2 regions of the Anaerobacillus sp. 63XJN7_5_ISO-PGPR-S23-430 genome follow, and region 2 is predicted to be linked to the other one. Evidence: riboswitches for the same ligand, from Rfam matches in the RefSeq annotation. Region 2 holds a riboswitch; the other holds the start of a gene.
The links. A riboswitch is a leader RNA that binds a small molecule or an ion and turns the genes downstream of it on or off. The one in region 2 is predicted to bind thiamine pyrophosphate.
Positions count from the first base shown of each region.

Region 1: it holds a riboswitch for thiamine pyrophosphate, as region 2 does, so the genes downstream of both, tenA (thiaminase II) here and thiE (thiamine phosphate synthase) in region 2, are expected to answer to the same signal.

Region 1 covers NZ_CM149686.1:1,552,931-1,569,441, forward strand. Annotated here, with positions in the region: gene AC0VYJ_RS08420 (ammonium transporter) at 1-22, opposite strand, end outside; gene AC0VYJ_RS08425 (P-II family nitrogen regulator) at 45-386, opposite strand; gene AC0VYJ_RS08430 (alpha-glycosidase) at 630-2,363, opposite strand; gene AC0VYJ_RS08435 (extracellular solute-binding protein) at 2,659-3,942, shown strand; gene AC0VYJ_RS08440 (carbohydrate ABC transporter permease) at 4,038-5,321, shown strand; gene AC0VYJ_RS08445 (sugar ABC transporter permease) at 5,323-6,165, shown strand; gene AC0VYJ_RS08450 (LacI family DNA-binding transcriptional regulator) at 6,394-7,434, shown strand; gene AC0VYJ_RS08455 (BclA C-terminal domain-containing protein) at 7,574-8,101, shown strand; gene AC0VYJ_RS08460 (DUF11 domain-containing protein) at 8,161-9,579, opposite strand; gene AC0VYJ_RS08465 (SDR family oxidoreductase) at 9,743-10,612, opposite strand; gene AC0VYJ_RS08470 (histidine kinase N-terminal domain-containing protein) at 10,755-11,918, shown strand; TPP riboswitch at 11,958-12,060, shown strand; gene tenA (thiaminase II) at 12,229-12,921, shown strand; gene AC0VYJ_RS08480 (ECF transporter S component) at 12,918-13,496, shown strand; gene AC0VYJ_RS08485 (ABC transporter ATP-binding protein) at 13,508-14,959, shown strand; gene AC0VYJ_RS08490 (energy-coupling factor transporter transmembrane component T family protein) at 14,937-15,731, shown strand; gene AC0VYJ_RS08495 (DUF3941 domain-containing protein) at 15,773-15,904, opposite strand; gene AC0VYJ_RS08500 (DegV family protein) at 15,982-16,511, opposite strand, start outside.
Region 2 covers NZ_CM149686.1:2,694,764-2,711,274, forward strand. Annotated here, with positions in the region: gene comGB (competence type IV pilus assembly protein ComGB) at 1-664, opposite strand, end outside; gene comGA (competence type IV pilus ATPase ComGA) at 639-1,721, opposite strand; gene AC0VYJ_RS14220 (alpha/beta fold hydrolase) at 1,878-2,729, opposite strand; gene AC0VYJ_RS14225 (YbjQ family protein) at 2,767-3,081, opposite strand; gene AC0VYJ_RS14230 (hypothetical protein) at 3,062-3,256, opposite strand; tRNA gene AC0VYJ_RS14235 (tRNA-Gln) at 3,614-3,688, shown strand; gene AC0VYJ_RS14240 (Spx/MgsR family RNA polymerase-binding regulatory protein) at 3,694-4,077, opposite strand; gene AC0VYJ_RS14245 (DUF2626 domain-containing protein) at 4,326-4,571, shown strand; gene AC0VYJ_RS14250 (SAM-dependent methyltransferase) at 4,594-5,667, opposite strand; gene AC0VYJ_RS14255 (MBL fold metallo-hydrolase) at 5,692-6,333, opposite strand; gene AC0VYJ_RS14260 (hypothetical protein) at 6,407-6,886, shown strand; gene AC0VYJ_RS14265 (DUF2759 domain-containing protein) at 7,034-7,219, shown strand; gene AC0VYJ_RS14270 (MTH1187 family thiamine-binding protein) at 7,334-7,639, opposite strand; gene AC0VYJ_RS14275 (ABC transporter permease) at 7,639-8,412, opposite strand; gene AC0VYJ_RS14280 (ABC transporter ATP-binding protein) at 8,416-9,111, opposite strand; gene thiD (bifunctional hydroxymethylpyrimidine kinase/phosphomethylpyrimidine kinase) at 9,265-10,077, opposite strand; gene thiO (glycine oxidase ThiO) at 10,094-11,185, opposite strand; gene AC0VYJ_RS14295 (thiazole synthase) at 11,202-11,966, opposite strand; gene thiS (sulfur carrier protein ThiS) at 11,971-12,168, opposite strand; gene thiE (thiamine phosphate synthase) at 12,165-12,800, opposite strand; TPP riboswitch at 13,013-13,129, opposite strand; gene AC0VYJ_RS14310 (M14 family metallopeptidase) at 13,185-14,372, opposite strand; gene AC0VYJ_RS14315 (LTA synthase family protein) at 14,539-16,413, opposite strand.

The DNA of each region.
Region 1 (16,511 bases), 1.1 Mb from region 2:
ACAAACTAGTGATTTTTTTCATAGCTTTTATCATCCTTTTTGATTTATTTAAATGCTGGGAGTCCGTGTTCACCAGATCGTATGCGAATAACATCTTCGACAGGATAGACGAAGATTTTGCCGTCGCCAACTTCCCCGGTTGCACATATATCGCGAATATGCTTAACAACATGATCAAGCAGGTCATCATCAAAAACGAGCTCTACTTTAATTTTTGCCTGAAGCGAGACTTCAAAATGACTTCCTCTGAAGACACCAGTTTGTTTTTTCTGTAATCCACATCCAGCTACTTCAGATACTGTCATGCCTGTGATACCTTCATCTCTTAACCGATCTCTTAGATCCTGAAATGCCTCGGGACGAATAATGGCTTCTACTTTTTTCATATAAGACCCTCCATGTCAGTTTTTCTAACATTGCCTTTTTTCTATATCCTAATATTATGCGGTGAAAACGAGAAATTCAAGGTTATTTTTTGAAAATTTAAAATAGTATGTCATAAAATCTCACCTTAGCACATTTGAATAATCAGAATATTCCAAGTGGGGTAAGGGTGGTTGCGCTTTCAGTTAATTTCGAATTCTGAGGCATAAAAAGAAGCTCCTGGATGATGACCAGGAGCTTCTTGCTCATGAAATGTCTAAAATAGTGAAGCCAAATGGTTCAAGATGAAGTAGGCTAGAGTCGTGCTGACTCCCTAAAAGAGTTTTTGTGTTCAAATAATTGAGTGAGAGATCAGTAGTTATGGCCTTTTCTGAGTTGTTTAATAGAAAGAGGAGCGTTTCATTATACGTTTTCCTCTTATATTGAATAAGTGATTCATCTGTATACACCACTTCGAAAGTTCCATCGTTCCGAAACGCAGGGTGTTGATTGCGAAGGGCGATTAATTCTTTTAAGAACTGAAATAGTTCAGTGTCCTGGTCTTTTTCATCCCAAATCATACATTCTCGACAATCGGGATCAGCGCCACCTTTCATCCCAATTTCGTCACCATAATAAATACAAGGTGTTCCTGGGAAGGAGAATTGAAGGATATACATGAGCTTCACGACCTCCTTTTTCCCGTTTGCCAGTGTGAGGAGTCGCGGTGTATCGTGACTTCCTAATAAATTAAAGGCGACTTCATTCACATTTGCAGGATAAGAGTGAAGGAGTGCGGATAGTCGGTTCCCCATTGTTTCGGCAGAGATTCTTCCATTTGCATAATGATCAAGTAGGGCAGCAGTTAAAGGGTAATTCATTACAGCATCAAACTGATCGCCCTGTAACCACGGCATCGAGTCGTGCCAGATTTCACCAAGAATATAAAGCTCAGGCTTAACTCGCTTAACCTCTCTTCTAAATTCACGCCAGAAGCGGTGATCAATTTCATTTGCAACATCAAGTCGCCACCCGTCAATATCAAATTCTTCTACCCAGTAGCGACCAACTTGTAGTAAATACTCTCTCACTTCTGGGTTCTCAGTATTAAGCTTAGGCATTGTCGCTTCAAAGGCGAAAGTATCATAGGAGGGAAGAGGTTTTGTTTCAATTGGATAGGATCGAACGTGAAACCAGTCTCGATAGCGTGATGCTTCTCCGTTGTTTAATAAGTCCTGAAAAGGTTCGAAGTAATAACCGCTATGATTGAAAACAGCATCAAGCATAACTTTAATGCCTCTTTCATGACAGGCTTTGACGAGCTCTTTAAACATTTCTTTATCGCCAAATTGTGGATCAATCTCCATGTAATCGATTGTGTCGTATTTATGGTTTGAGGCCGCTTTAAAAATAGGTGTGAAGTAAATTCCATTAATTCCAAGTTCTGTTAAGTGATCAAGATGATTTATTACCCCCTGAAAGTCTCCGCCGAAAAAGTTGTTGCGCTCCGGAGGATATTCTCCCCATGGAAGCGTACCTTTTGGATCTAAGGAAGTATCCCCGTTAGCAAATCGTTCGGGAAAGATCTGATACCATACTGTGTCTTTCACCCATTCAGGAGCTGTAAAGATATCAGCTTCATTTAGGAAAGGAAAACTATAATAGTCGTTGGTATCTGATGGCTGTTCCGTATAGAAGCCTTTTTCAGTATGATAATACGCTTCATTTTTATCTTCTAGAAAAAAGCCATATCTCAATCTACGATAAGGAGGTTGGATCGCTATACTCCAATAATCGAATAGAGAGTCAGAGCCAGTTACTTTCATTGTTTTAGAAGTGAACTGCCATTTGTTGTCTTTCCAATCATACGGATCTCCATAAATAAGGGAGATGGATGTCACATCATCTTTCTTTGTTCGAATCATCAGGTGTAGTGTTTTCTTATCATATGCGTAAGCATAGTTGTTCTTTGGGCGGTGATAAATGGCTTCTTTAAACATAAATAGATACCTCCATGTGCAATCGCTTGCATTTTAATAAAAGAAAACTCATTTCAAGCACTAATCGAAATGGAACGTTGCTTCTATATAAATGTAGAAGATCAAAGTACGATAGTCAAATGTAAAAAACAAGGAGAAATTCTGTTTCGAAAAAATTTTGAAAAAACTTTGTGCAAACGGTTGCGAAAATTTTATAGCCATGTATAATAAGTTATAGAAAGACAGTGCAATCGTTTTCACTGAGTTGTATGAAAGCGCTTGTACTCCTATCGTAAAATTAAGAGGGGGTTAACACATGAAACGCTTTTTCGCTTTGTTTCTTACACTAGTTCTTGCAATCGGCGTTCTTGCAGCATGCGGACCGCAAAACAATGAAAACGCTTCTAGTAACAACGGAGGCAGTGATTCTGAGGGAGAAGATGCAAATAAACCTGAGAAGCTAGTTGTTTGGGAAGATACAGATAAAGGGATTGCACTTGAACCGGCTATTGCTAGCTTCGAGGAAGAGTACGGCATTAAAGTTGAATTTAAAGAACTAGGTATGGCTGACGAAATTAGAGAGCAAATTCGTCTTGATGGTCCAGCAGGTACTGGTCCTGACGTTATTACACTTCCACATGATCAAATTGGACAAGCAGCGGTTGAAGGACTTATTTCCCCAATCGAAGTTGAACAGTCTGTGATTGATACATTTACAGAATCTTCTATTCAAGCTGAAAACTTTGACGGTAACCTTTATGGACTACCAAAAGCAACGGAAACACCAGTCTTCATTTACAACAAAGATCTAATGGAAAAAGCTCCGGAATCAATGGATGAAGTCTATGATTTCGCAAAAGACTTCACGAAAGACAAGCAGTATGGCTTCCTTGCGCTATGGGATAACTTCTATTTTGCAAACGCTGTCCTTTCAGGATATGGCGGCTACGTGTTTGATCGCACTGATGAGGGATTAAACCCAGATGACATCGGTCTTAATAATGATGGTGCTATTGAAGGAACGGAATATATTCAGAAATGGTATCAGGAAGATCTTTTCCCTAAAGGCCTAATTGGTGAAAACGGTGGATCTACAATGGATGGTCTATTTAATGAAGGGAAAGCAGCTTCCGTTATGAACGGACCATGGTCTTTCCAGGGTTATAAAGATGCTGGAATTGACATTGGTGTTTCGCCAATGCCTACACTTCCAAACGGAGAGAATTTCAAAACATTTATCGGTGTTAAAGGCTGGCACGTAAGTAATTTCTCTGAGAACAAAGAATGGGCTACGAAGCTCGTTGAATGGTTAACAAATGAGGAGAATGCAAAGATTCGTTACGAAAAAACAGCAGAAATTCCTCCTGTTAAATCACTAATTGAAGATCCAGTTATTGCTGATAATGAAGGTGCAAGTGCCGTAGCACTTCAATCTCAATATGGCGTTCCAATGCCTAACATTCCAGAAATGGCTGAAGTATGGGAGCCAGCAGCGTCTGCTCTACAATTAGTAGCAACAGATAAGCAAGAACCAAAAGCGGCCCTTGATGAGGCTACGAAAACAATTAAGTCTCAAATCGAGCAGAATCACAGCAACTAAAGTTTTGAAAATTTAAAGCGGTACTCCGGAAACGGGGTACTGCTTCTCACTTTAAAGCTAGAAAAGTGGGGAGAAGAAAGGGGATTGCCATCACGATGGAGGCAACTGAGCGTCAAACAAAGCATCGAAAAACAGCACTTGCTTTATCACTAATACCTGGATTCGGTCAGTTTTATAACAAGCAGATCCTCAAAGGACTTATGTTCTTCATCTTAACGGTTTCATTTGCCGTTGCTTTTGCTGACTTAATCAACATTGGATTATGGGGGATCGTTACCCTGGGGGAAAAGCTACCACGAGATCACTCCATCTTCTTGTTAACACAGGGAATTATCGCTGTCCTTGTTATCCTGATTGGATTGGTTATTTATTTCTTAAACCTAAGGGATGCATATTTGAATGGAAGAAATCGTGATCTAGGCATTCCCTTAAATTCTGTTAGAGAGCAATACCGTAATGTTTCTGAACAAGGGTTTCCTTACTTAATGCTATCACCAGGATTTTTCTTATTAATCTTTGTTGTTATTTTCCCGATATTGTTTGTTATTTTACTTTCGTTTACAAACTACGATCTCTACCATTCTCCACCAGCTAACTTAGTAGATTGGATTGGGATTCAAAACTATATTGATATATTTAAGCTAGACATCTGGCGCGATACTTTCATTGATGTATTCTCATGGACAATCGTATGGACATTTGTTGCAACAACAGGACAAATTGCCATTGGTATTTTTCTAGCCGTTTTGATGAACCAGAAAGACCTTAAATTTAAAGGCATCTTTAGAACAATCTTTATCTTGCCTTGGGCCGTACCAGCTTTCGTATCAATCCTTGTGTTTGCGGGGATGTTTAATGAGACGTTTGGTGCGATAAATAACGACATCTTAGCAGCGTTCGGTATCGATGCGATACCATGGCTTACAGAGCCATTTTGGACAAAAGTTGCTTTAATTCTTATACAGTTCTGGCTTGGATTCCCGTTTATTTTCGCTATGGTAACGGGTGTGCTTCAATCGATTCCAGATGAATTATATGAAGCTGCCACAGTAGATGGTGCGAATATCTGGCAGAAGTTTAGAGGAATCACGCTTCCAATGGTTCTTTTTGCAATCGCGCCAATTTTAATCACACAATATACATTTAACTTTAATAACTTTAACGTTATTTACCTGTTTAACGGTGGTGGTCCTGCCGTATCAGGTCAAACAGCAGGCTCTACTGACATTTTGATTTCGTGGATCTATAAGCTCACGTTTACGTCTGCGCAATATGGCAAAGCTGCTGCTATTACCATGATTCTATCAGCCATTGTTATAGGTGTAGCACTATGGCAGTTTAGAAGAACGAAATCATTCCAAGAAGAGGATATGATGTAATATGAGTCCAAAAATGCAGAATACCTTACGTTTAACACTGTCCTACATTGCCATCGCTATTGCTTGTGTCATCATCTTGTATCCAGTTCTATGGATTGTGGGGTCTTCCTTTAATCCCGGTGACAGTCTATCTGGATCATCCATTATCCCGAAGGATGCAACATTGGAGCATTACAAATCGTTATTTAATACGGCTGAAAGTGATTACTTGCTTTGGTATTGGAACACATTGAAGATTTGTATCATCACAATGATTCTAGCCGTAGCGATGATCTCCTGTATGGCTTATGCCTTCTCACGCTACCGTTTCGTCGGTCGTAAAAATGGATTAATGACTTTCTTAATTCTTCAAATGATCCCGAACTTTGCCGCACTTATTGCGATCTATGTATTAGCTTATACAACGGGTTTGTTAGATACGCACTTTGCGCTGATTCTCGTTTATACAGGTGGTTTACTGCCAATGAATACCTGGCTTGCTAAAGGATACTTTGATACAATTCCAAAAGAGCTTGATGAGTCAGCTCGAATCGATGGAGCGGGTCACTTTCGTATCTTCTGGCAAATCATATTACCACTTGCAAAACCGATTCTTGCTGTTGTAGCATTATTTAGTTTCATTACACCGTTTACGGATTTTATTCTTGCTCAAGTTATTCTTCGTAGTGAGGATAAATATACGTTAGCGGTTGGTCTTTACAAAATGATTTCTGATCAGTTCGGTAATGAGTTTACAACGTTCGCTGCAGGATCAGTATTGATTGCGATCCCAATTTCAATTTTATTCTTATCGCTGCAACGTTACTTTATATCTGGACTTACTGCTGGTGGAACGAAAGGATAGAGCAAGACGTGAGAAAGAAGAGGAAGAGGAGAGCTACTCTTGCAGCTTCTTTCTCTTTTTTTATCCTAATTCTTCGTTTAGAGAACTTTAATAGGTAGGATTGTTTCTCTATAGTAGATGTCATTTTCAATAGAAATCGTTTACAATGAATCATTAGATAGTTAAGATAGATCAATTACTTATCATATGAAATGAACAAGCGAAAGCTTTGTATAGGAGGAAATCCCAATGGCAGTAACGATTAAAGATGTAGCGAAGCTTGCCAATGTTGCGCCATCAACGGTATCACGTGTGATCGCAAATAATCCACGAATTAGTGAGCAAACGAAACGTCGTGTAAGAGAGGCGATGGAAGAGCTTGGCTACCATCCTAACTATAATGCAAGAAGTCTAGCGAACCGGAGTACACAAACGATTGGCCTTGTCATGCCGAGTTCAGCAGATAAAGTATTACAGAACCCATTCTTTCCAGAAGTTCTTCGCGGTATTAGTACGAAGGCTCATGAAAAAGAATATACCTTATATATGTCCACTGGGGCAACAGAAGAAGAAATGCTAGAAGGCGTAATGGGGATGGTTCACGGGCGTAGAGTGGACGGTATAGTAATGCTTTATTCAAGAATCGACGATAAAATCATGACGTTTTTACAGGAACAAAATTTTCCGTTTACCGTTATTGGGAAGCCGCTAGTGAATCCAGATTCAATCACTCATGTCGATAATGATAACTATAGCGCGGCAAAAGATGTAACCGAGCATTTTATCGGCAAAGGTCATGAACGGATCGCATTTGTTGGAGGGAATTTAGATCTAGTCGTTACCGTGGAGCGGTTACACGGTTATGAAAAAGCCCTACAGGAAGCGGAAATCCCACTCCAAGACGATTATGTTGTTCATGTGGAGTTTCTAAAAGAAGGCGGACAGGAAGCGGTAATGGCATTATTTTCGTTAGAAAATCCTCCAACCGCGCTTGTTGTTGCAGATGATCTTATGGCCCTTGGTATCATGAGCAAGCTTGATGAGATGGGTCTTTCTGTTCCTGAAGATGTTTCCGTCATTAGTTTCAATAATGTGATGCTCGCTGAATATGCCAGTCCGCCGCTTACTTCTGTTGATATTAATATTTTCCAACTAGGTTATCAGGCAGTGAACTGTTTGCTAGAGAAAATTAGTGATCCTGAGTCAGGAAACAAACGTGTTTGTGTACCACACAAGGTTGTAGAGCGCTGGACAGTGAGAACGATTAATCAGAATGAGAGTATGAAATAGCCACGAAGGTGGCTATTTATTTTGGGGAATTTTAATAAAATACATATAAACTTTGAACAAGCCGTCATCAGCCGTTCCAAATCCATCAAGGATCGCGTTTACTATAGTAAATACAAATTCTCCAAAGTAGGTGATTTTCATGAGTTGTTCAGGTTGTGGAGGTTGTGGGAGCTGTTCTGGAGGAGCATTTGGTAGACAAGGTGCACAGGGAATCCCTGGTCCACCAGGGCCGCAGGGGCCTGAGGGACCAGAAGGACCGTCAGTCACAGGCACTTCGGGTTTTGCGGCAAATACAGGTGGTGCAATCATCAACGTTATTCTAGGTGGAACGAACATCCCCCTTCCAAATGGACAAAGTTTGCCTGCTACAATCACAGTAAATGGTCCGAACACCATTTTTACCGTACAAGAAGCAGGAAGGTACTACATTTCTTATCAAATTAATAAAACCGCTTCTCTAATCGTTAGTTCAAGATTATTAATTAATGGAGCTTCCCTCCCCCAATCGGTCATATCCCCTCTTGTTTCTTTAAATAAATATAGCGCTGAAGTAATAACAGCTTTAAACGCTGGTGATACGATCTCACTTCAACTGTTTGGTTTGGTTGCAGCAGTTGTGTTGACGTCGGGTGTGGGAGCGTCATTAACGATTATTAGAGTCGAATAACTAGTTTATATAAAATGAAAGATCGCGTGCAAAATTAGCACACGATCTTTTTTTACTAATTAACATACAGTAGATATGGCCTGGTTACTAGTAGCGATTTTACCACAGCTGAACTCGACTTCGGCTACATTAAGAACAAAACAGTTACACCGTTTCACAACAATCTGGAAGAAAATTGTAACGGTATCACCGACATCAATATCATCGAGGTCAATACCATATTGGGGATTACTACCCGGATATTGTACACTATCAATATACAAACTATTCTCAATAAATTGGGTGCAAGCTGGAAGGTAATCAGTAAAGATTACGTTAATAGCGGGAACAACGCCGTTGTTTGTAATGGTGATCGTATACGAAAGCACGTCACGATAGGTGGAAAATGGCTTATCAACGGTTTTCACGATATCTAAAATGGCATCACCTTCGTCAATTTGGACGCCAAGTGCATTTGGCATATAAGCATCGCCTGACGACGTGAAGCGGAAAACAGCCGTGGATTGGTTGTTCGGTAATAGGCCAGCCCCACTGACGTTTGTAATATCCCATCCCTGTCTTCCAGCAACAATATTCGTTAATGTAAAAGGATCCTGGTTCCGGTTACCAAATGTTCCACTCGTATCAAGATTTCCGGAATCATCATTAATTTGAGAGCCAAAAAAGTTTCCTAGTGGGTTATTTGGTCCTGAGAGAAGGGTTAATGTACCTGCATCAGGCCCAAAAAGAGCTTGATCCCCTCCTATATTCGCGTCACCTTCTTGAGCTGAGATGAGTAAACGGGCATCTACAGTACCTGAAGGAGGAGTCATAAAACCTGAAATGGCTATATCAATTGTGGGGTTTAAAGGATTAATGACGATACCCTGGGCGCCGACAAATAAATTCAGAGATCGGTTTGGTAATGTACTATTCGCATAAACAACGGCGAGTGTCCATCCTGCATGGTTCGTATCAGCTGTGGAAGCTTGAAGAGGATCGACTAGTCCTGGTACGCCGCCTACGGTGTATGTACCAGCGCCAGCTGCTTGAACGATTGATGTAACATCATTGGAGCGCATGTAAAATCCTCGAGTATTTCCTCCGATGGTAAATGTTGGCTCATTACTAGTAGTTGGGTCGGGACTAATTGTGAAATCAGTCCCGCTTGGGTTCGTGAACGTAACAGAATTATCAATATCAGATGTAATGTCTTCGTTTACTGAAAGATAATTTCCTCCCCAGATTAATTCAGCATATAAAACGGAGCTTCCAGCTGGTAATACTAGATTAGCCTCTGAGTTATTTAAAGTATAATCCAGAGTGGTTCCTGGTGGAAAAGTTGGCACTTGAAGTGATGTATCGGTTGTAATAAATGCTCCGATACTTCCTTGAGTTCCAGCCTGGTTAGCATTTAGTAACTGACTTAATCCTAAAGTGTTTCCTGTAAATGTCATGGCTCCACACGTTCGGGTGGAGTATCGATTGGTAAAAGCCATAATGACAACCCCTATTGAACATACGTGTTCAAATATAGTCTAAAATTGTATTCACTATACTATATGAATACAGTAAAAAGACGTATAAACTCTTGTCCAATAGAGTCTTAAAAATCATTTTTTTATAGAGTGAATAATATAAAAAAACCTCCCAAAGGAGGTTTTAAGATGTTAAAAACTGTCCACCATTTATATGAATCGTTTGACCTGTCATATAAGAAGATCCATCAGAACCAAGAAGGACGTAAGCCGCAGCTAATTCTTCTGGCTGACCCGGTCTTCCCATTGGTGTATTCGTTCCAAAGTTTTTCACTTTTTCTGCTGAGAAGGTGGAAGGGATAAGCGGTGTCCAAATAGGACCAGGTGCAACGCTGTTGACACGAATACCTTTTCCAACGAGCGACTTTGCGAGACTCCTTGTGAACGTTGTGATTGCACCTTTTGTACTAGAGTAATCGATCAGCTGATCATTGCCTTCATATGCGGTTACAGAGGATGTGTTAATGATTGCACTTCCTTTTTTAAGATGGGGAAGAGCGGCTTTCGTCAGGTGAAACATGGCAAAAACGTTGGTTCGGAATGTTTTTTCGAGCTGTTCTGCACTAATTTCTTCTATTCCCTGTTGGGGGTGCTGTTCTGCTGCATTATTAATTAAAATATCGAGCTGTCCGAAATGATCAATCACCTGTTTAATCACATCGTAAGCAAAGCTTTCACTCCCAATGTCTCCCGGCAACAATAAACATTCGCTTCCGATTTCTTCGATTTTTTGTTGCGTATGTTGCGCATCTTCATGTTCGTCAAGATAAACAATGGCGATTTTTGCTCCTTCTTTTGCATAAGCAATCGCAACGGCTTCGCCTATCCCACTATCTCCTCCAGTGATGAGAGCGACTTTATTCGTTAATTTTCCTGATCCTTTATAATCCCGGTCATCCATTATGGGCTTTGGATCCATTTCTTGCTGAGATCCTGGCTGATGATTTTGATGTTGTGCTGGTTGTCCATCCGTCTGTCTAAAATCTGGTCGCATGGGATAACTCCTTTCAAATTATATATGTAAGGAATTGCCAATCGGGAGAATTTCTAAACCTAAGTCTGAGAATATAATGATGACATTTGCATTACATGATAAAATGAAACAAACCTATAATGTAGTTTGTGAGGCGAGAGGTATGAATTTTGATTTAAGAGAATCTGAATTTGAAGAACGGTTTGCGTCGTTTTTGGAACAAAGTCAGCCCAAAATTGTAGAAAAGTGGCTGCTTGGCGCAAAAATTTCTCAAGAGGATCCTTATTATGAAGAAATCATTAAGAATGGGAAACGAACGGTTGAACTTATCTCTCGTTATATTCGCCTTCAGGATGAAAGTTGGATTATGACATTAACTAAGAAAATTGCCAATGAGCGAATTGAAGCAAATGTTAATATCGGAGAGTTTATTGCGAATATTAATTTTGGGAGATCGGTTGTGATCTCTGTCTTAAACGAATCATCATTTGATAGAGACGAACTTTCGAAAGGTCTTCAAATCATTAATAATTACTTTAATGCCTATTCGTATCATTCAGTAACGGAATACACGAAGGTGAAAGATAATATCATTCATGATAAAAATAAGTTTATACAGGAAATGCATAGTGATCGTTTAACCATTCTTGGTCAGCTAGGTGCGAGCTTTGCTCATGAATTTCGCAATCCTCTTACCTCCATTAAAGGATTTTTGAAATTATTAGAAGATGATAGTGATGCTAATAATTCGATCGAGAAACACTATTTCGAAATCCTCAATAGCGAAATGAAAAGTCTAGAAGAGAAGGTAAGTCAATTTCTTTTCTTATCAAAAATGCGTGGGAGCGACGATCGTCCTCTATCATTAAATTTAAGTGGATTATTAAGATATACCATTGAAATTCTTTATCCAAGACTACTAGAATCAAATATAGAAGTGGAAACAGCCATTACTCCAGACATTCCACTGTTCGGTGTAGAAGAACAAATTAAACAAGTCATTCTTAATATTATGATTAACTCGATTGAAGAGTTAAATGAAAATAAAATCGATCATCGAAAAATTGAGCTGAGAGCAAAAGAAAACCATGGACGGATTACGATTGAAATTTCCAATAATGGCCGGCAAATTTCATCGCATCTTGTTGAAAGTATCTTTCAACCGTTCATTAGTACAAAAAAACTCGGAACAGGTCTTGGATTGTCTGTTTGCAAGCAAATTATTGAAAAGCACGAAGGTGTTATTTCAGTGCGATCAAATCCAGAACAAACAACTTTTGTAATTGAACTTCCAGTAATGGTTGACAAAGGTGTGAAAGAAGAGTAGCTTAATAGTTATCAAACTAACATTCAAAAAAGCTTTTTATATATCCACTAGGGGAGTCATTTATATGACTGAGACAGGATGTCCTGGACCCTTTGAACCTGATCTGGTTAGCGCCAGCGGAGGAAAGTGGAGACGGATGCCACCGCAGCCGCTCCATTTTTGGAGCGGCTTTTATACGTTTTGATTTCCTAAACGTGTAGAAGTAAGGAATGCTTACAAGTATTTCTAAATCTCCAAAAATGACGGAACAACGGCATTCAAGCTCCTTTCCTCTTCATCAGTTGGATGAAAAGCGGAGAGGAGTTTTTTTATGTCATTTACTGAACAGTTAAGAGAGGAAGCAGCACCAATTTTTGGAGCGATCTTTAATCATCCATTTGTGAGAGGAATTGCGGAGGGAAAGTTAGAGAAGGAACAGCTTGTTCACTATGTAAAGCAGGACTTTGAATATTTGAATACATTTGTTCGAATCTATGGCATTGCGCTATCAAAATGTGAAAACCGAGAAGAGATGGCACTTTTCACTGAACAAATATCATTTGTACTCCATAGTGAGGTTCATCCTCATAATAATTTGTGTCGAGCTGCAGGCGTCACTTATGAAGAGCTGCAAGGCTATCCCCTCGCCCCTACGGCACACCATTATACGAGGCATATGCTCGACGCTGCTCATTCAGGTACGCTCGGAGAAATCGTTGCAGCCCTTCTGCCATGCCCATGGACTTACCTTGAGATTGGTCAACGTCTAATGGAAGAGGTTAATCCTAAAGAAGATCATCCTTTTTATGATTGGATTACGTTTTACGGAGAGAAGTCAATGGAACCAGTGACGGATCAACTAAGAAAAATCCTCGATCAGTGGGCTGAGACGGCACCTGAAAGAGAATTAAAGCGAATCAAGGACTATTTCATTCTTAGCTGTCAGTTGGAATATGGTTTCTGGGAAATGGCTTATCAAGTAGAAGAGTGGCCAGTCTCCCTCCAAAAAGGTGAGCGCGTATGAAACGACTAAAGCTTTCGGACATTTTGATTACGATCGTGATTGCCCTTGTTTTTGGGATTATTTATAAACTGTGGGGACCGGTCTATAACATCTTTAAACCATTTGGTCTCCATATTGGTGATGTGATTTACGGGATGTGGTTTATTGCGGGTACAGTAGCAGTTCTTCTTCTTCGTAAGCCCGGTGTGGCACTACTTGCAGAAACGGCTGCAGCTTCTGGTGAATTTCTTGTTGGTTCTGAATATGGATTATCTGTTCTTCTATATGGAATTGTTCAAGGATTAGGAACGGAATTAATGTTTGCCTTATTTGGCTATAAACGATACACCGCATTTGTTGCGGCGCTTGGAGGGATTGCTGCTGCCGTAGGTTCCATTGTCATGGATGCTGCCTATGGGTATGTGATGGATCTTGCTCTATGGAATTTACTTCTTCTCATTGGTGCTAGGTTAATAGGTGGTTTTCTATTAGCTGGACTACTTGCTTATTTCCTTGTAGAGGCTCTAGAGAAAACGGGTGTTACTAGCTTGGTTAGACCAGCAAGTGATGAAGATTATAAGGCGTTAGATCAGTAAGGAGTGGTTATATGAAAGTGGGTGTATCAAACCTTCGTGTGAAATATGCGGGAGCGGACACACTGTTATTTAATAGGTTATCTCTTGAGATTGCAGAAGGGGAAAAGGTCTTATTTCTTGGTCCGAGCGGTTGTGGTAAGTCAACTCTTCTTCAGATATTATCTGGTTTAATTCCAAATGCCGTTCCAGTGCCTATGAAGGCAGACGCCAAAAGCATACCAGCATCTTCAGGCGTTGTATTTCAAGATCCTGATTCTCAGTTTTGCATGCCATATGTGGATGAAGAGATGGCATTCGTATTGGAAAATCGTGCTGTCCCGCAACCTGAAATGGAAGGGTTAATTCGTCATTATCTTGAAAAGGTAGGTCTTTCCTTTAAGGATCCGCATCTTGAGATTAGTTCACTTTCACAAGGGATGAAACAGCGACTAGCCATTGCCTCCATGCTTGCACTTGAGCCAGATGTGATCTTTTTGGATGAACCGACCGCGTTACTTGATCCTGCAGGTACCTCTGACGTATGGAAAACAATTAAACAACTTAATGCTGCACAAACAATGATTATCGTTGAGCATAAGATTGATGAAGTGATCGATTTTGTTGATCGTATCGTCCTTTTTGATTCAGAGGGAAGGATTATTGCAGATGCTGACCCACAAAGTGTCTTCTCCTTTTATAAACATAAGATGAAGGAATATGGGATCTGGTATCCGAGCGTATGGGAAGAACATACAAATGAAAAAAATCTTCCTGCACCGTATGTTAAAGGGGAAGAAATTCTTGAGATTAAACAGTTAAAAGGGTATCGAGGCAAAATCCCAAAAATTGAAGTGCATAATGGATCAGCTCATGAAGGAGAATGGATTGTGGTTACCGGAAAGAATGGAGCAGGTAAAAGCTCCTTTCTTTTAAGTTTAATGAACGTGATGAAAACGACTGGGAAAAAGAGAGTAAAGAATCAGGAATTAAAATCGATCAAAGCTTCCCGTGAGCAGCTAGCTTTTGTTTTTCAAAATCCAGAATTTCAATTTGTAACGAATTCTGTCTATGATGAACTTGCTTATTCCCTTGAAATGATGGAAGACGCGGAAGTAGATCAAAAAGTAGGCCAGTGGCTTCAAGCATATGATCTTAAGCAAGTGCGAACTCTTCATCCGTACCAGCTTTCTACGGGTCAAAAAAGAAGGTTAAGCGTAGGAACAGCCATGTTTGGTACTCAACCGATCCTTTTGTTAGACGAACCAACATTTGGTCAGGATGCAAATAATACGTTTAAGTTGCTAGCTTTATTTGAACAATTAAGGTCAAAGGGAATGCTCATTATCATGGTGACGCATGATGAGAAGATTGTTCAAAATTATGGGACGAGAGAGTGGGTCATTGAAGAGGGGAAGCTAACCGCTGATCGAGAGCTTGGGAGAAGGGAAGAGAGGGAGCATCATGCAGTGGACTCTACAGTATAAAGAAACATGGCTTCATCGTTTAAATCCTGCTTTTAAATTGGTGTTCATTTTAGCATTATTTATCCTTCTTTTATTCGTTCACAATCCAAATTTGATTAGCAATGTAACAGTGGTTCCATTAATTCTCGTCTTGTTCGCCACAGGACATCGGAACAAGATACTAGCGATCTTAATGATTCCATTTTTGTTATTATTTTTCTCTAGTGCTTCTAGTATGATGTTCTTTGGTCAAGGGACAACGACTTGGTGGAAGTGGGGAATCGTTCATATTACAGAAGAGAGCTTCTTTCGAGGTCTTCACATCGGGTTTCGAGCTTTAAATTTCGCCTTGCTCGGACTTCTATTCGCTTTGACAACGAGGCCAGTATTTCTCTTCTATTCCCTCGTTCAACAGCTAAAAGTGCCACCTCGGTTTGCCTATAGCTTTATGGCTGCTGTTCGTATTCTTCCTGTTATGATGGAGGAATTCCAACAGTTAAGAGCCGCATTACTTATTAGAGGTATAAAAAAGAAAAAAGGGTTCGCTCGAATCATGCAATCTGTGACGCTTTATGCGGTGCCATTGCTTTCTCAAAGTATTCGTAGAGCTCATCGCATTGCAGTTGCCATGGAAGCGAAGCAGTTCAATAATAAGGAACGAACTTATTATTATAAACAGACCTTCTCTAGAGTTGATGCATATTTTATACTCTACATTACGGTAGGTTTTTCTCTTGCTTATTGGGTTGGTCTAACATTTCCTTACTTTGATATCACAGATGTTAGAAATTAAGAAACCGGCTGTTTAGCCGGTTTCTTTTCATTGCTTGATCTCTACAAGTGGTCAGTATCCTTAGAATACTGGTGTTTCCCGCCTTCACGGTTTTCTTCTTTCAACTTGTTTTTCAACATTCGTTTAGCATTATGATCAACTGCTTTTTTATTATTATCTTTTGTTGATGACACGTTATGTCCTCCCTTGCTAGGATTGCCATGCACAATAATAGAGTACGCGATTATGCGACATCCTATGTAAAAGGAAGTTATTTATTTAAGAAAAACAAAGCAAGTGTTCCTGGTCCTGAGTGAGAGCCAATCGTAGCGCCTACTTCATGAATGACAAAGTGCTCACTCCCATATGTCTCTTGAATCGCACTTTTTAATTTTTCAGCGCTTTCAAGGTCATCTCCATGTGATATGCCGATTAATTGAGACTGAAGATTAACGCCGCGTTCCTGCATGATCTCAACCATACGCTTTGTGACTTTGTTTTTACCACGAATTTTTTCAATCGGAACAAGTTTCCCATCTTCAACGTGGAGCACTGGTTTGATTTTTAACATTCCACCAAAGAAGGCCGAAGCTTTGCTGACTCGACCGCCGCGCTGAAGGAACTCCAGGTCGTCTACTGTGAAAATGTGTTCCATGTGCGTTAAATACTTGCTGTTTAAGCTTTCTGATATTTGCTCAAATCCTTCACCTTTTTCAGCAAGCTCTGCAGCGTGTATCGCCATGAGTCCGTAGCCGAGAGAAGCGGCTTTGGAATCAATGACCTCCATTTGTACGTCAGGGT
Region 2 (16,511 bases):
TTTGAAGTAGGAGCCCCAGGTGAAGAGAGGTATGATGTGTCAGATAAAGAGGAATAAAAAAATGCACGAACGGAATTTTACTGTAGACAAGCATTTTGTGTACAGCTGAACTTTTCTTGTTTTTTATCAAAGTGGAAAGGTAAAGGACAATAGAAAGTAAAATTAAACCGACAAAAATAGCCGGAGTAAATCTAACGAGCGTCATAAAAAATCTTGAAATAAAAGGGAGTGGAACATCAAGGGAGTGGTAGAGCGTATTAAATTGAGGTAATAAATACTTTCCTACGACAAACAGCATGATCGCTGTCATCCAAAATAAAAAGATGGGGTAAGCAAGCGTACTTCTAAGTCGTTTTTGCCATTCACTTCGCGTTTTCATCAACTGACCGGATGCCGAAATACCGGTTGCAAAATCTCGCTGCTCAGACATATATAAATAGGATAAGATATCTGCTGGAAACTGAAAATCTGCTAAAACATCGTGAAAGGAATCACCACCCTTAAGTCTGATAATAATCATTTCAATATTTGATCGAATATGGTCGTTTTGATATAAGGCGTATACCTCCAAACATTTGGCAAGTGAGTATCCTTCCTCAAGCATCTTCCCTATACGACAAAGAAAATCTGCTTTACGGTCAAGCTTCCATTTGAATCGTTTCACGATTAAATAAACCCAACTCCTTCTCGACAGTCTCTTTTTGAATATAACCTAGGGCATAAGCTCGAAGAATGTAATCTTTAATGGTGGATTGACCAGGGATCGATAAAAGATCTGGATGATCGAGGGCTTTTTGAAGGTGAAGACCAGCGAGAATTTCAACGACAGCAAGTTTTCTTCGTGTTCTTCGCTTTAGACACTCCAGAGAGCATACTTGACAATAGGGACACTTTAGGGGAACAAGTCGTTGAGTGGCGACTCCTCTTAACGTTTGAGTAATATTATGAAGAGGAATACCAAACTCAAGTAATCTTGGAATGCACTCTAGCGTACTTCCGGTGTGTAGCGTTGAAACCACAAGATGCCCCGTCATGCTAGCTCGAATAGCGAGTTGGGCAGTTTGTTCATCTCTTATTTCCCCGACGACAAGAATATCTGGATCATGCCTGAGCCCAGCTTTGAACCCCTCATAATAAGATAGTCCAGCTTTCTCATTGACTTCCATTTGAATAAAATCAGGATTGCGCTTTTCGATGGGATCTTCAATTGTAAGAACTCGCCTATGCCGCTTAACGCTGAGAGTTTGAAGGAGGGAATACATCGTTGTAGTTTTTCCAGAACCTGTTGGTCCTGTAATCATAAATAAGCCACTGTTACAACTTACGATTTGGAGAAGTCGAGTTGCAGTTGAGGGGAAAAGAAAGAGTTCTTTAAAGGAGTGGGTTTCATCTTGCGGAAGGATACGAACGACAAGACTTTCGTGATAAGGGGTGGGAATCGTTGAGAGTCTTAAGTGGAGTTTTCTTGGATATAGAACCATATCCATGGCCCCATTTTGTGGGCGACGCTTCTCTCCAATATCCATACCACTGAGGAATTTAAAATGAGACAATAGCTTTTCTGCTACCAACATAGGAAGCCAAAGCGCATCATAAAGTCTATTATCAACACGAAATTGAATCAACGCTCCTTTTTCTTTCGGATGAAAGTGTACATCTGAGGCCCCTACTTCCACCGCCTGCTTAATAATATCCTTTCCTTTTTCTTCAATGTTCAGCAAAAACACACCTTCCTTTCATATAAATTGACAGCAAAACCAGTCACGATTTTTAAATCGTAAAGAGAAGGATTCGCCAGGTAAATGGCAATTCCTTCTTAATAAAGAAATTTCTTTTTGACTAGCCCTCAATAATGATTTGGGGTTTATACTCAATATTCAATATCTAAATGACGCATCATTGAGAAAATCATGAACCTTTGTTTCAAATAATGCTTTTTCTTCAAGAAAAGGATAATGATTGCTTTGATCAAAAATAGCCAGTTGGGCATTTGGAATTCCATCTGCTATTTCTTCCGAAAATAATAAAGGACACTGGACGTCATGCTTCCCACATGCTATTAAAGTTGGGGCAGATATTATATTAAGTTGTTTCGTTACATCAAATTGGATGATTTCGCGGGCAAAAAAGTTCATCCGATTTGTTGCCATCTTTTTATTTATTCGTTTTGAAAAATAGTCTTGATATTTTTCTGGCAAATAAAGAGACAGCTTGGTTCTGTCTCTGGTGATCCTTTCCCGCTCATCATCACCAAGTCTCGAGTCTTTTAGTTTTTCTATGTAATGTTGCATGATGTGATAATTCTCATGCGCAGGGTTATATATACATGCTGACGACGAAGAACCATATTCTCTAGCTGCAGCTCCTACTATTATTATGGTTGTAAGCGAACGGGATGCATGAATTCCATATACACAACCAAGCATCCCTCCCGTAGAATGAGCAGCGAATGTCCACTGTTTAACTCCAAGAGCTGATCTAACACTTTCAAGATCAAATACAGTCTCCAACATAAAATACTCATAAGGTGCGTTTACAGAATCTGAATGACCCGCATCCTTTAAATTAACTAAGTAGACTTTATGACTAGTCGTAAACGTATCTGCAAAATAGTCTCCGCTTTCATTAAATTGAGAGTACAGGTGCGTCACACATAATGGAGGACCGTTCCCTTTGATAAAAACTTCAAAAGTCCCTCGCTTTGTATTAATAAGCGTTTGTTTCCACATATAGACCACTCCCTTTACTTAGGTTGCGTGAATCCCGTCATCCTATAATAACCGCTGTTCCATAAGCTATAATTTCTGATGCGCTTGACATTACAGCTGAAGACTGAAGGCGAAAACCGACAATCGCATTTGCTCCCTTTCCTTCAGCATCTTTGAGCATTCTTGCGATAGCTCTTTGCCGTGCTTCCGTCATCATTTCTGTATATTCTGTTATTTCTCCCCCTACTATTGTTCGAAGACTTGCTAGTATGTCTTTCCCTACGTGTTTGGATTGAACTGTGCTCCCACGAACATACCCAATAACTTCCTTGATCTCTTTCGTTGCTATCTCATCAGTAGTTACGATCATCATCACTTTTTTCTCCTCTCTCCATCGATCTTCGTTCTTTTATTAGTACAAGAATTAAAAATAAAAGTGAAAGAACATATGCCAACGCAACAATCGGCACCCAAACTTTCTGGATAAAGAACATTACTACAATAAGGAACTGAAATACAGAGGCGCTAATTATAAGGAATATCTTCATTATGCTCTTCCCTTTCATTCTTCAATTACTACTTAAAGAATACCTTATTAGGATCTACTTCACTTCGTTTTCTCTGAAAATTTCGCCTTTATTAGTGAACATTTTTATTTTTCACTAATTAATTAAAAAATCTTTAACAAACTACAAAAAAGCGATACGCAGAAGTTTTCCGCATATCGCTGTGACATGGATTATGATGCTATCTTATTCAAATAAGCAGTAGGACATTCCTAAAACATACATTACTTATTATTATTTAAAGTGCTAACTCAGAAAAAAGATACCATTACAATTCGCACCTTCAATGTAAGTATAAGTTACTGATTCTCTGATCATACTATCAGAGAAATACATGATTGGGCTATAGCCAAGCGGTAAGGCAACGGATTTTGATTCCGTCATGCGCTGGTTCGAATCCAGCTAGCCCAGCCAATTTCTTATGAAACCACCGCGAGTTTTTTCTTTCGCTGTTTTAAGTTCTGAAGTCCTGATTTGTTATAGCCCACAATCAGTTTTTTTCCATTTGTTACGATAGGTCTTCTAAGAAGTTTTGGTTCGTTATGCATAAGCTCTAACATCTCTGTTATGGTTAAATCGTCAATTTCAACATTTAGCTTTTTAAAGGAGCTACTCCTTCTAGCTAGAATCTCTTCAATTCCGTCAGTAGAAAGAGTGATAATTTCTTTTAGCTCTTCAATGGAAGGTGTGTCTTTAAATAAGTGACGCTCCTCAAAATTAACGCCATTTTCTTTTAACCAGGCTTTCGTTTTTCTACATGAGGTACAACTTGGATAAGTGTAAAACAATAATTTATCTTCCAATTTAAATCCTCCCCGTTACGTTTTCCGTTAATAACTAACATTACCCACATTATACAACACTTAAACAAATATTGTACAAGAAAAAGATTTGTATTTTTGTGAACGATTTGGGATAATAAATTGGAACCCTTTTCAAGGTTAAATAAGGAAAGTCATTATTTTGCCATGAGACTAGCATTTACTTTTCTACAGAACCTCATATATAATACGATATGTATGAGGAATGAACGAGCAAGGGAGGAACTTTTATGCCTAGAATGTACCGAGTTTTAGCTTTCTGGACCGGCATTTTCTCACTAATGGGCTTTGTTGGTGAGATGCCAGTATTGGGATTGCTGTTCCTTGGCCAGGCCGGCATGTTTTTAGCGTTAAGTTATTTAAACTTAACAGAACGTACTTATCTGTATATTTTTGGTGTATACTTAACTTTATTTATGGTCGGTTTTTCATACTGGTCAGTGTTCATGATGACGCCTGGATCAGGCGGACATTAATTCGAACGAAAAAAGACGATGCTCATGCATCGTCTTTTTTTCTTTGGCGCTTTTCTTGAATCATGACAAGAAACTGATTTGATTCTGCTAACCATCTAATTGCTCGATTTTGTTTTTGTTCATTAGAAAACGGTTTATCTGGATTGACTTGCTTAATAAAGCTTAATAGATCATGCTTCAAAAGAAACTGTCCCTGCGGCAAGCACTCAAGCCATTCTAGTCCATTTTCTATTCCAATCTTTTCAATTGCATCAATAGAAACATGGGTGGTTAAATCCATTTCCCCTGGATACTGAAGAACGTCTTCCATTAATTGGTGTTTCCTGTACCCGCGCAGACTCCCCCTTTTCCTTGCAGGATGTTGCCATTCCTCGTTCGTGTAGCCGTAGTCAATTGTATAAACTTTCCCCTCGGAAATCCATTCACCAGTCTTATAAAGCCAATCGCTCATGATCAAGGGTACTTCAAAGCGTTGATCTTCCGCAAGAACAACGTCATGATGATTTAACCATTTGATTAGCTTTGCATCTGTACAAGGTTTGTAGATCTCCCTAAAAGAACCACGATGATCTATTCCCACACACACTTCGTACAATTGATTTTGAAATTTCTCTACAACCCGAACAGGAAAAGCATCTAACAGTTCATTGGATAAAAGAATACCGTTTAATATAGGTACGTCATTCTTTATTTCAGAAAGTGAAGAATACATTCTCACGTTAAGCCCGTGCACCTTTTCTTTAATTAGACGACGATGGTATTGACTTGCTTCTATCACACAATAAGTTAGTTGATGAAAAAGTGCCTGGTCTTTTTGTTTCACTTCATCAAGAAAGGAGGCAATGAAGTTCCCATCACCAGACCCTGCATCAACAATGAAAGGTTCAAGATTATGCTTGTGAATATCGGCAATCAGAACCCGAGCCATAACTCTAGGAAAAATATCATGAACACTTGTAGATGTATAGAAATCACCGTTTCGACCTGTTTTAGGTTGATTTACCTGGTAATAGCCATACCGCTCATGATAAAGAGACAGCGTCATAAATTTCTCGAACGATATAGCGCCTCCAGGACTACGCTCGATCTCCTTCATGATTTCATCCCTTAAAGACGTCATTTATAAAGAAAATCCATTTAGAAACGGATTCTCTACCATCTCCACTTCTATTGTCGTAGACGGTCCATGACCAGAGGCTACAATCGTTTCTTCTGGTAATACTAGAAGGCGGTTATGTATACTGTTCAGCAGCTGCTTTTGATTTCCACCAGGAAGATCAGTTCTTCCTACGCTACCTGCAAAAAGGGCATCACCTGAAAAGACTAGATTAACGTCTTTAAAATAAAATGAGACGCTACCAGGTGAATGTCCTGGCGTTTCAAATACCTCAAATTGAAACGGTCCAATTGTCATTTCCCCTTCACTTTCAATTAAATGATCAGCCGGCTTACCTTCAATATTATCAACTACCGGAAACAGCTTAGAGCCATTTAAAGAAGCATCTGAAAGCCATTTTTCCTCATAAATATGTAAGTAAACTGGGATTTGATACGTTTCTCTTATCAGATCCACCGCTCCAATATGATCGAAATGAGCATGAGTTAAAAGAATAGCGATTGGTTTTAGTTCTAGCTTTTCCACTTTCCTTTTGATTCGACCACCTTCAGCTCCCGGATCAATGATAAGAGCCTCATTTTGCTCATTCCATAAGAATCCTGCGTTTGCTTGCACCGGCCCAACAGCCATTTGTTTCCATTCCATTGTCATCGCCTCCATTGAAAGATTATGTTTCTTATTCTACACTATACAAAAGGTTGTACCAAAGGAGATGTTTATGTTGAAAAACATGTATGGCGTAGAAATGAATCCCCCAAATAATAAACTACCTGGCTTCATAGCCCAGATAGTGAAAAAGACAGCCGAACTTGCAAAAGTGTTTGATCGAGATAAACAGCTCGTTATTCTAAATGATCGTGAAGAAGCTGTTGCTCTTCAGGAATACTACATTTCAAAAAATATATTTCAAGAGTTCTACTCACTTCTATACCTTTCTCCAAACACAGAAATAACTCCCTCTTTTTCAGATTATGGCTTTGTTTCTCAAAACAATGAGTATTTTCTTTATAAAAAGATGATCTCCTGCTTCACTATAAGGAACGGAGAGCAGTCGCAAATCGAAATGGCGATTCTTCAAATGGAAGAGCATTTGATTTGCAAAGAGGGTGAACTCTTTTTTGTTGATCATATGTCCATTGAACTAATGGAGGGTATTGCTCGAGCTTATAACATTGAACTTACATTTTTGGTTGAATAACACCTCGACAAACGAAAAGAAAACGGTTAAAATAAGAAAGGACTTATCGTACATACCACGCAAGTTAGAAAAATTTATGATTTAACCATGCAACAGCTATTTTACGGGTATACTGATAAAGAGTGCATGGATAGGGAGGTATTCCAAATGGGGTTAGCAATTATTTTTGCAATCGTTACGTTATTTTGCGTATGGGGCGTATTCCGTTCTCTTCGTGAAAAGAACTTTATGGGCCTTGCCTTTGCAGGATTAACAGTGCTTGTATTCGGCGCCTTTACTGTTGCCACAATGATCGATATACTTTTCGGATCTGGGGGCGGCGGAGGCCACTAAAAAAACAGCCATTTAGGCTGTTTTTTTATTTTGAAGAAAAATGAAAAGAATAAGCTTATGAACCTGTCACAGCATAGCAAAACAACCAGTAATCAACTAAATGATGACAGGCACTTATTCTAAGTGCCTGTTTACCGAATCAAGTTTATCATCCATCTTAACCTTTTTATCACGACGATCATCTATACGAAGGTTAGTAGCGACACGCTCTATCCCCGCTTGAAAAGGTGCCTCATGTATGGCATGGACCACCTCGAGAAGATCTGCTATTTCCCCTTCAATAAGAGTGCTCATTGGTGTTAACCTATAAGTAACTCGATCTGAATAAGATTCAAGAATTTTCTGTACCTCAGCTACATATTTGCTGACACTAGGAGTTTCTGTACCAATCGGAATAACCGTAACGTCTACAATTGCCATTATTTATTTCCTCCTTTGACTTCTAATAACTGCATCTTTCGATTATAGAAAAAGCGATATGTAACTAACGATATAATCATCGCACATATGGAAACGGATGAGAAGATGCTTATCGATATTACAATTTGATATCGTATAGCTTCAATGGGCGAAGCGCCACCTAGAATAAGTCCTGTCATCATACCGGGCAATTGTACAAGACCAATCGTTTTTAATCCATCTACGTTAGGGATCATAGCCGCACGAATTGTTTTCCTTATGATCATTTGAGAAGCTTGTGACGAATTTGCCCCAAGTGACAACGCTGCAAGAATTTTCCCTTTGCTATCATGAAACTCATTTTTCATTCTCTCAAATGCTAGACCTGTTGCAACCATACTATTACCAATAATCATTCCACTCATTGGAATGACTTGTTCTGATTTAAATGGAATGATATCAAAAATAATCCATAGTGAGAGAACAAACACTTCAATCAATATGAGAGAACAAAGAGATAGCAGAAAGGCATAGGGTATACCCTTTCCTCTTTTGGCAGCTTGTAGAGAAGCAATGACCAGCATAACCGCTACCCAAAGTCCTATTCCCTGCCAATCAGGCATTGAAAACAAAAAAGTAAGAATGTATCCTATAAAAAATAATTGAACTACCCCACGTAAGGAGGACCAAATCGCGGATTTGCCAATTCCTAGTGAAAATAAATAAGAAAGGGACACGGGGATCATGACAAAGAGAATCATCGTTAATAAAGATAGATTTGATATTTCAGTCATTGGTTATCCTTCCAAAAAGTGCTTTAAAGCATCTGATTTAGGCGATTGAAACAATATTTTCGTTTCTCCTTGTTCTTCAATCTTTCCTTCATTCATAAAGAGAGTATATGAACCAAGCCTCTTCGCCTGTTTTAGATCATGTGTAATCATTAGAATCGTTTTCCCTTCTTCATTTACAAGTGTATGTAACAATTCTTCCATCCAATCAACTGTACGCATATCAAGCGCACTAGTCACCTCGTCTAATAACAACACCTCAGGATTATTAGCAAGCGTTCTCGCAAATGCCACTCTTTGCTCTTCACCACCAGATAAATTTTCCACATCTTTTGTTAAAAAATCGCGAGGTAATTGAACTTTCTCTAATAGTTGAATGCCCATTTTTTCATTCCATTTCTTTTCTAGAAGCGGTCCAAACTTTAAATTATCTTCAATTGTTCCATTAAATAGGTGAGCCTGTTGAAAGACCATCCCAATATTTCGACGTAGCTTATTGATTGGAAATTCATCTAGCTTCTTTCCTTTAAAGAGAATTTCACCTCTATCAGGATCCTCTAATCGGTTCAGCAACATCAATAAGCTACTTTTTCCAGCGCCTGAAGGGCCGATGATCGTTGTTAATGATCCTTCTAGCATATCAAAATGAATATCTGACACACGTTCATTATTCACATTTTTCACTTCAATTATTTTATTCATGAGACGACCTTTCCTTACTGTAAATTAACACCATTATTCTATCATGCATTGATGACCTATGATACGAAAGTGCCTTTCGTGTATAGCTTATGTATTTTCGACCTTCTCATCCTAAAAGACAACCCCAAATAAAAAACTCTGCGCAGTGCAGAGCTATTGTTTCATTCCACTTATTAGCTTTTGCCTATGCGCAGAGTGGTTCGTAGGTCCAATTCCATTACCTATAGAAAAAGAATTTGCAATGGCTGCTGTAATAAATTCTTTTGCAGTTGAGACCGCCTCTTGTATTGTTCGTCCTTTCGCAAGCTCTGCAGCGATGCAAGCAGAGAAGGTACATCCCGTTCCATGAGTATGTTTTGTATCAATTCGTTTAGACTCATAGTGATAAAAACGTTGGTTCGCATACAAAACATCTATAGAAGTTTCTCCATCCATATGTCCGCCTTTAACAAGGACAGCCTTTGCACCAAAGTCCTGTAGTGCCGCTGCAGCTTCTTCCATTTCTCGAACTGAAGTAATTGAGTCGCCACCTAATAACTCCGAAGCTTCAGGAATATTTGGTGTAATAATAGTACCAAGAGGAATGAGTTCTTCCTTCATGGCACGAATCGCCTCTTTTTGAAGGAGTGATGCTCCTCCCTTTGCAATCATAACAGGATCAATCACAAGGTTTGGCACCTGGTATTCTCTTATCTTCTTAGCAACGCCCAAAATAATATCACTAGAGAAAAGCATACCAGTTTTCACAGCATCTGTTCCAATATCCGATAGCACAGCATCTAACTGAGATTGAACCGCTTCTATAGATTGGGGATAAACATTGTGAACCCCTAGAGTATTTTGCGCTGTAAGTGCCGTTATGGCACTCATCCCAAACACCTCACGCTCTTGAAATGTTTTTAAATCGGCCTGAATACCAGCTCCTCCCCCACTATCAGATCCAGCTATCGTAAGTGCTTTACGCATAAAACTCACTCCTTCATTATATAACCTGGAAACGATCAGGTCGAAATTGACCGATCCCTATTTCACTAACACTTCCATCGATTTCATCAGCTACAATCTTTGCTGTAACAGGACTAAGTAAGATTCCGTTCCGATAATGACCAGTGGCTAAAATAACCTTAGGTTTATGATCTAGCTTTCCGATAATAGGAAAGCCATCTTGAGTAGCAGGTCTTAACCCCGCCCACTTATGAAATGGATTTTTCTGCTGTAAGGCAGGCATCACTTGCTTACTCCATTTCTCAAGTCTTCCTACACCATGTTCCGTAACAGCTGTATCAAAACCAGCGATGTCCTCCGAAGCACCAGCAACAACTGATCCATTTGCTTTCGCTACAAGATAGCCTTGACTTGTAAAAATAATGTGATTGAGAGATGGGGCTTCATATGCGCAAATTTGTCCTCGTATTGGATAAATTGGCAACGTCAAACCAAGTGCTTCCTCCCAGTACATAGACCATGCTCCTGCAGCAAGAACAACTCGATCGCTTTCGATCCGTTGACCTTTTACCACAACGTTATTCTCTTCAAACGTCGCCTCTCCCGCATTCTCTATCACCCGAACACCTAACTTGCGACAAGCATCTAAAAGTGCTGAGACGTAGCCAGGAGCATAAATATGTGACTCTTCTGGACACCATAATGCTGCAACAACATCTTGAGAAAGGCCTGGCTCTTTCTCTCTTACTTCGTCAGCATTTAATATTGTAGATTCGACGTTAAACTTACGTTGCCAGGCCTGCTTTGTCTCAAGAGACAGCCGATCAGCCTCATGATAGATACAATAAAGACTGCCGCTCTCGCTATATTCAAAATCAACATCTGAATTCTGTTTGATTTCTTCCTGCCATTTCGGGAAAAGCTTTAAACTATTTTGGCAAAGCCTGAAAAAATCATCTGGATCTTCTTCAATTTCCGAATAAGGCGCAAGCATGCCTGCAGCTGCACCTGAAGCTTGCCCCCCACACTTATGAGCTTCTACTACAGTCGTTTCATGTCCCCTCGTACGGCATTCATAGGCAATGGAGAGACCAATCACTCCGCCTCCTACAATCGTAATGTTAGCCATGATCGCCCTCCTTCTATTAATTTCGTACTGGACTACTTGCAGTGGCGTACTTCTTTTTAGGAATTCTTCCTGCAACGTAAGACAATCTTCCTGCTCTAATAGCCAACTTAACTGACTCAGCCATCATGACAGGGTTTCTCGCTTTCGCTATGGCTGTATTAAGGAGGACTCCATCTGCCCCAAGCTCCATCGCTTGTGTTACATCAGATGCATGTCCAAGACCCGCATCGACTATGACTGGTACCTTCAGTTGTTCTGTAATTAGTTCAATATTGTATGGATTTAAGATGCCGAGACCAGTTCCAATAGGAGATCCACCTGGCATGACAGCCGCTGCACCTGCTTCTTGTAGTCGATAGCAAAGTGCTGGATCATCAGAAGTATACGGTAAAACAACAAAACCTTCTTTAGCAAGAACCTCTGTAGCTTTCAAAGTTTCCACCGGATCAGGGATTAGCATTTTTTCATCACGACTAACTTCGATTTTTATCCAATCACTTAAGCCAGATGCTTTTGCTAAACGAGCGATGCGAATGGCTTCTTCAGCAGTCGTAGCTCCGGAAGTATTGGGCAAATAGTGAAATGATTGATTCTCGATGTGCTGTAAAATCGCATCTTCATTTGGTGCAGTAAGATTCACTCTTCGAATAGCAAATGTGAGAACTTCTGCTTCAGAAGCTTCAATTGCTTTATTTTGAACATATGGATTTGGATATCTTCCCGTGCCAAGAAACAATCGTGAAGAAAGTTCTTTACCGGCTATTGTTAATTTATCATTCATTCGGTCAACCCCCTCCTACAAAGTGGACAAGTTCGATTTTCATTCCTTCTTTTACTTCTGTATCGATCCATTCCGAGCGATCAATAATTGTTCCATTAACTTCAGTGACAACCAACCCTTCTTGCAAGCCAAAATGAGTAACAACTTCTTTCAATGTTGCCACTTCTAAATCATGCTGCTCTCCATTAACTAGTAATGTCACTTGGGAATCACCTCTTTTTGAATGGATTGAATAAATGCTTCGCACGTGCCTTTAATATCGGCACTACCAACTACTTCACTAATGACACATACTCTAGAAGCACCTGAATGGAGGACGTCCGAAACATTATGCAATTTGATGCCGCCGATGGCTACAAACGGAATAGATATTTCTGCTGCAACTTCTTTGAGATAGTCAGTTGTTACTGGATCAACAACATCGCTTTTGCTATTTGTAGGAAAGACTGGCCCAGCCCCAATGTAATCAGCACCACGCTGCTCTGCTTCTCGCGCTTCTTCGATTCGATGTGTGGAGATACCTATGATCTTATTAGGTCCAACAATCTTCCTTGCTACCTCTAAAGGTAAATCATCCTGACCGAGATGAATGCCATCAGCATCAACGGCTAGCGCAATATCAATGTGATCATTCACAATAAAGGGAACTTCATATTTTTGTGTTAGCTCCTTTAATCTCAAAGCTTTTTCTAGTACAACCTTTTTAGAATTCGTCTTATCACGCAATTGAATAATATCAGCACCACCTTGTATCGCTTGCTCCATTACCTCAACTAGGTCTCGATCAGGGTGGAATTCTTCCCCTGTAATGACGTATAATTTAAAATCCTTCATTATTTACCTCCTCTAATACTTTTAACCTTAAGCCTATGTTAACGAGCTTTGTTGATTTTCGGCTCAATTACGCTCTGTGATAACCAATCGCTTCGAGCTAAAAATCGAGAATCAAGAGTATAAGCTACCACCGTAAACGCTTAAAAACGATTAACATAAAACACACTAAAAAACCCCATTCCGCGTAAGGAATGGGGGTAGTAATACGTAATCAATACTGCTACCGACTTCCCTACGCTGGTATCAACCAGATCAGGTTCAAGGGTAAAAGAAATGACGGTTTCTTTTTCTCAGCCTTCCCTTACATGAAGGCACCCCTAGTCTTTGGAATTATGAAATTAAGTTTATTATGACAAAGAAGTGATTAAAAAACAAGCCACTAACCTACATATACAGAGAAGAAAGGAAAATCCCTAACGTATCTTGGTAAATAGTGTTGAAATCAGAAGTAGGCAAAGGACTTTCCCCTTTTCCAATTTCTACGGTAAAACCCGGTCTTCTAAAGTCTTGAATAAACCAATCCTTGTATCCAGCGAAACTATCAACATAGCGAACTGCTCGATAACCGCTCAGTCGCGAAAATTCTCTCACCAAGATTTCTGACTCAGGAGGTTCAAGTCCTTCGAAACCCCAAAAGATCACTTCACCTTGAGAATGAAATGCTAGCGCACGATCAAATTTCTTTCTTCTCGTCAGGTCTGCGATCGCTATTGCTTCTGGCTCTGTAAGCGGTGCTTTTCCCGGGTAATTTCTTGGAGAAGGTTTTGTTGGTTTTCGTTCAGCTTCTATTTCCCATTTAGCAGGATACTGATTGTTTAAATCAACTCCCCTAATGTTCGCCTTCCATCTGTTAAATTGTTCACTTCCATTATTAATTTGATCCGCCAATGAGCGGTAAGGTTCTTCTTCAGGTAATCCATTAATGACAAGATCCACTCCATCTGGGTTTACCATGGGTACAAGAGAGAGAGAAGTCGTTTCATATAGAGATGGGAGGTAAACACCGCTCAATCTCTGACTATTCGTCAATTCACGAGAATAATCATCTACAAATTTCATAATGAGAGTTGAGGTTAACCATTCATTAGCATGAAATGCTCCATTCATATGAACTTTTTTCTTTCCTGTTCCCACTACTAGTTCTGGGATTGGCTTTTCCATGACAGATTCGCCAATGATGGATCGTTTAATAAATGGATAAACAGCAAGTATTTTTCGAATATCATTAACAAGGGTTTGATAATCGTAATTTTGATTTGGGTTAATGAGTGACCACGTTACACGAATCGGTATATTCACTTTTTCTCCTGGTTGTAACGAAAAAGGATTCGAATCGTTTAGCAAAAGAACACCATCTAGGGGTGTTCCGTACCATCCTGCTATTTTCCATAATGTATCTCCTGGCTTAATGGTATAACTTTTCGTGACAAACCCAGGGATCTGAATTTGTTCTCCGACTATAAGTTGATCAGGATTCTCAAGATTATTACTATCTAATATTAATCGAAGTGGAATTTGAAACACTCGGCTATATTTCCAAAGGCTATCCCCACTCTTCACCCTAATTTTCATGTCATACCCTCCCACATTTCATATCCTTCTTACAATGATATGAAATAATGAGTGATGCATATGCTACATAATTAGGACATATTAGCCTTATTGCTCGCCTCAGAAAAAATTCATTACAATACAATAACCCCACCTAACATCCAAGGTGGGGTTTGCATCTTTCATGCTATTTTTCTATTTCTGTATCCTCTTGTTGCTCATCATGCTTGCCTAAGAAACGTAGAAGGTCTCCATAAACGATTTTATCTGAGTAGGCAAGATCAGTTTTTGCCTTCTCCATGTATGGTTCACAGGCTGATTTATCCGTTTCTTCTCCTGTTTCTTTGTCATAACAGACATTTTTAGTGTATAGATTATTTTCAGTAATGAAGCTTCCATCGCGAAGGATAGTGAAATTATCCTGTTCTTTTGCAAAAAGATCGTTACCAAATTTAATCATATCCTTCGTATCAATACCAAGCAGGTGCATGATCGTCGGCTTCAAATCAATTTGACCACCGACCTGGTCCATCACTTCCCCTTCTTGGCCAGGAATATGAACAACGAGTGGAACTTTTTGAAGCTCCGTGGATTCAAATGGTGTGATTTCTTTGCCTAAGAATTCTCCCATAGCTTTGTTATGGTTCTCAGAAATTCCATAGTGATCACCGTACATGACGAAGATGGAATCTTCATAAAGTCCTTCTTCTTTCATGCGCTCAAAGAATTTCTTTAGAGCTTCATCCTGATATCGAACTGTAGTGAAAAATCTGTTAACAGTTCCATCATCTGAAGTCCACTCTGGAATATATTCATCCTCTGATTCAAGTGTAAAAGGAAAGTGGTTCGTTAATGTAATGTATTTAGCATAGTAAGGTTCCGGTAGCGTTTCTAAATATTTAATGGATTGATCAAAGAAATATTCATCTTTCAATCCCCATCCGATTGAATTATCAGGCGTTACTGTAAAATCGTTAATGTCATAGAACTTATCGTATTTAAGGGAGTCATACATAACGTCACGGTTCCAGAAGCTTTTGTTATTCGCGTGGAAGACAGCATTATAGTATCCATCCTCACTTAATATTTCTGGAGATGCATTGTATTCGTTACCTGAATGGGTAAAGAATACAGCTCCACTTGGGAGTCCATATAATGAATTCTCAAGAATAAATTCGGAGTCAGAAGTTTTACCCTGAGCTGTTTGATGATAGAAATTCGGGAAATAATAACTTTCATCTATAAGATCATTTAAGAAAGGCGTAATTTCTTCTCCATCCACTTCTTCATTCACTACAAAACTCTGTGTGGATTCTAACGATACAAGGATGATGTTTTTCCCTTCTGCTTTACCAAACATTTCAGGATCTGGCTCAACGTGGTTAGCTTTTACATAGTTTTCGATATCTACAATCTCACTGCCATCTGCAAATGCTCGCTGTGCTTTTGCTTTGGACTGAAGAACAGCGTCATAAACGTGGTAGTTATAAGTACCAATATATTTTATGAGCATTTCACGATCAAACGTACGAGTTAAAAGCTGCGGGCGTTCTGTTTCTGCAAGCCCAACATTAACAGCAAAAAGAGCTATAGCGCTAGCAAATACAATAGCAATTTCTTTCTTCTTAACCGTGTACGCCTTCGTTTTTCTTACGAAAAGGAAAACTGCCAGAATAATGATATCTACAAAGAGCAAGAAATCAAAACCGCTTACAAGTTCAGCAATACTATTACCGAGCTCTCCCATATTATTCGTTTGAAACAACAATGGTATTGTTATAAAATCAGTAAATTCACGGTAGTATACGACGTTTGCAAATAGAATAAATGAGCCAATAAAATTAATGACCAGTAGTACTCTGTTGCGATACTTTGGTGAGGCAAATAGGGCAAAACCGAGGAATAGCAATACAGAACTAAGTGGGTTTAGCAGTAATATAAACCCTTCCATTTTATTTTCAGGTTCAATGTTGAAAGCAAATTCGTACACCAAATACGTTTTTAACCACAGCATAAAGGCTACGATTAGGAAAAAAGAATACTTATTTTGTAGCTTTTTCATGTTTTCTTAGTACCTCCTTAGTTGAATATAAGGAAAAGCTACCATTACTTTCTACGACCATACATAATCGCTATGATAGTATGTTTTCGAAATTTAAT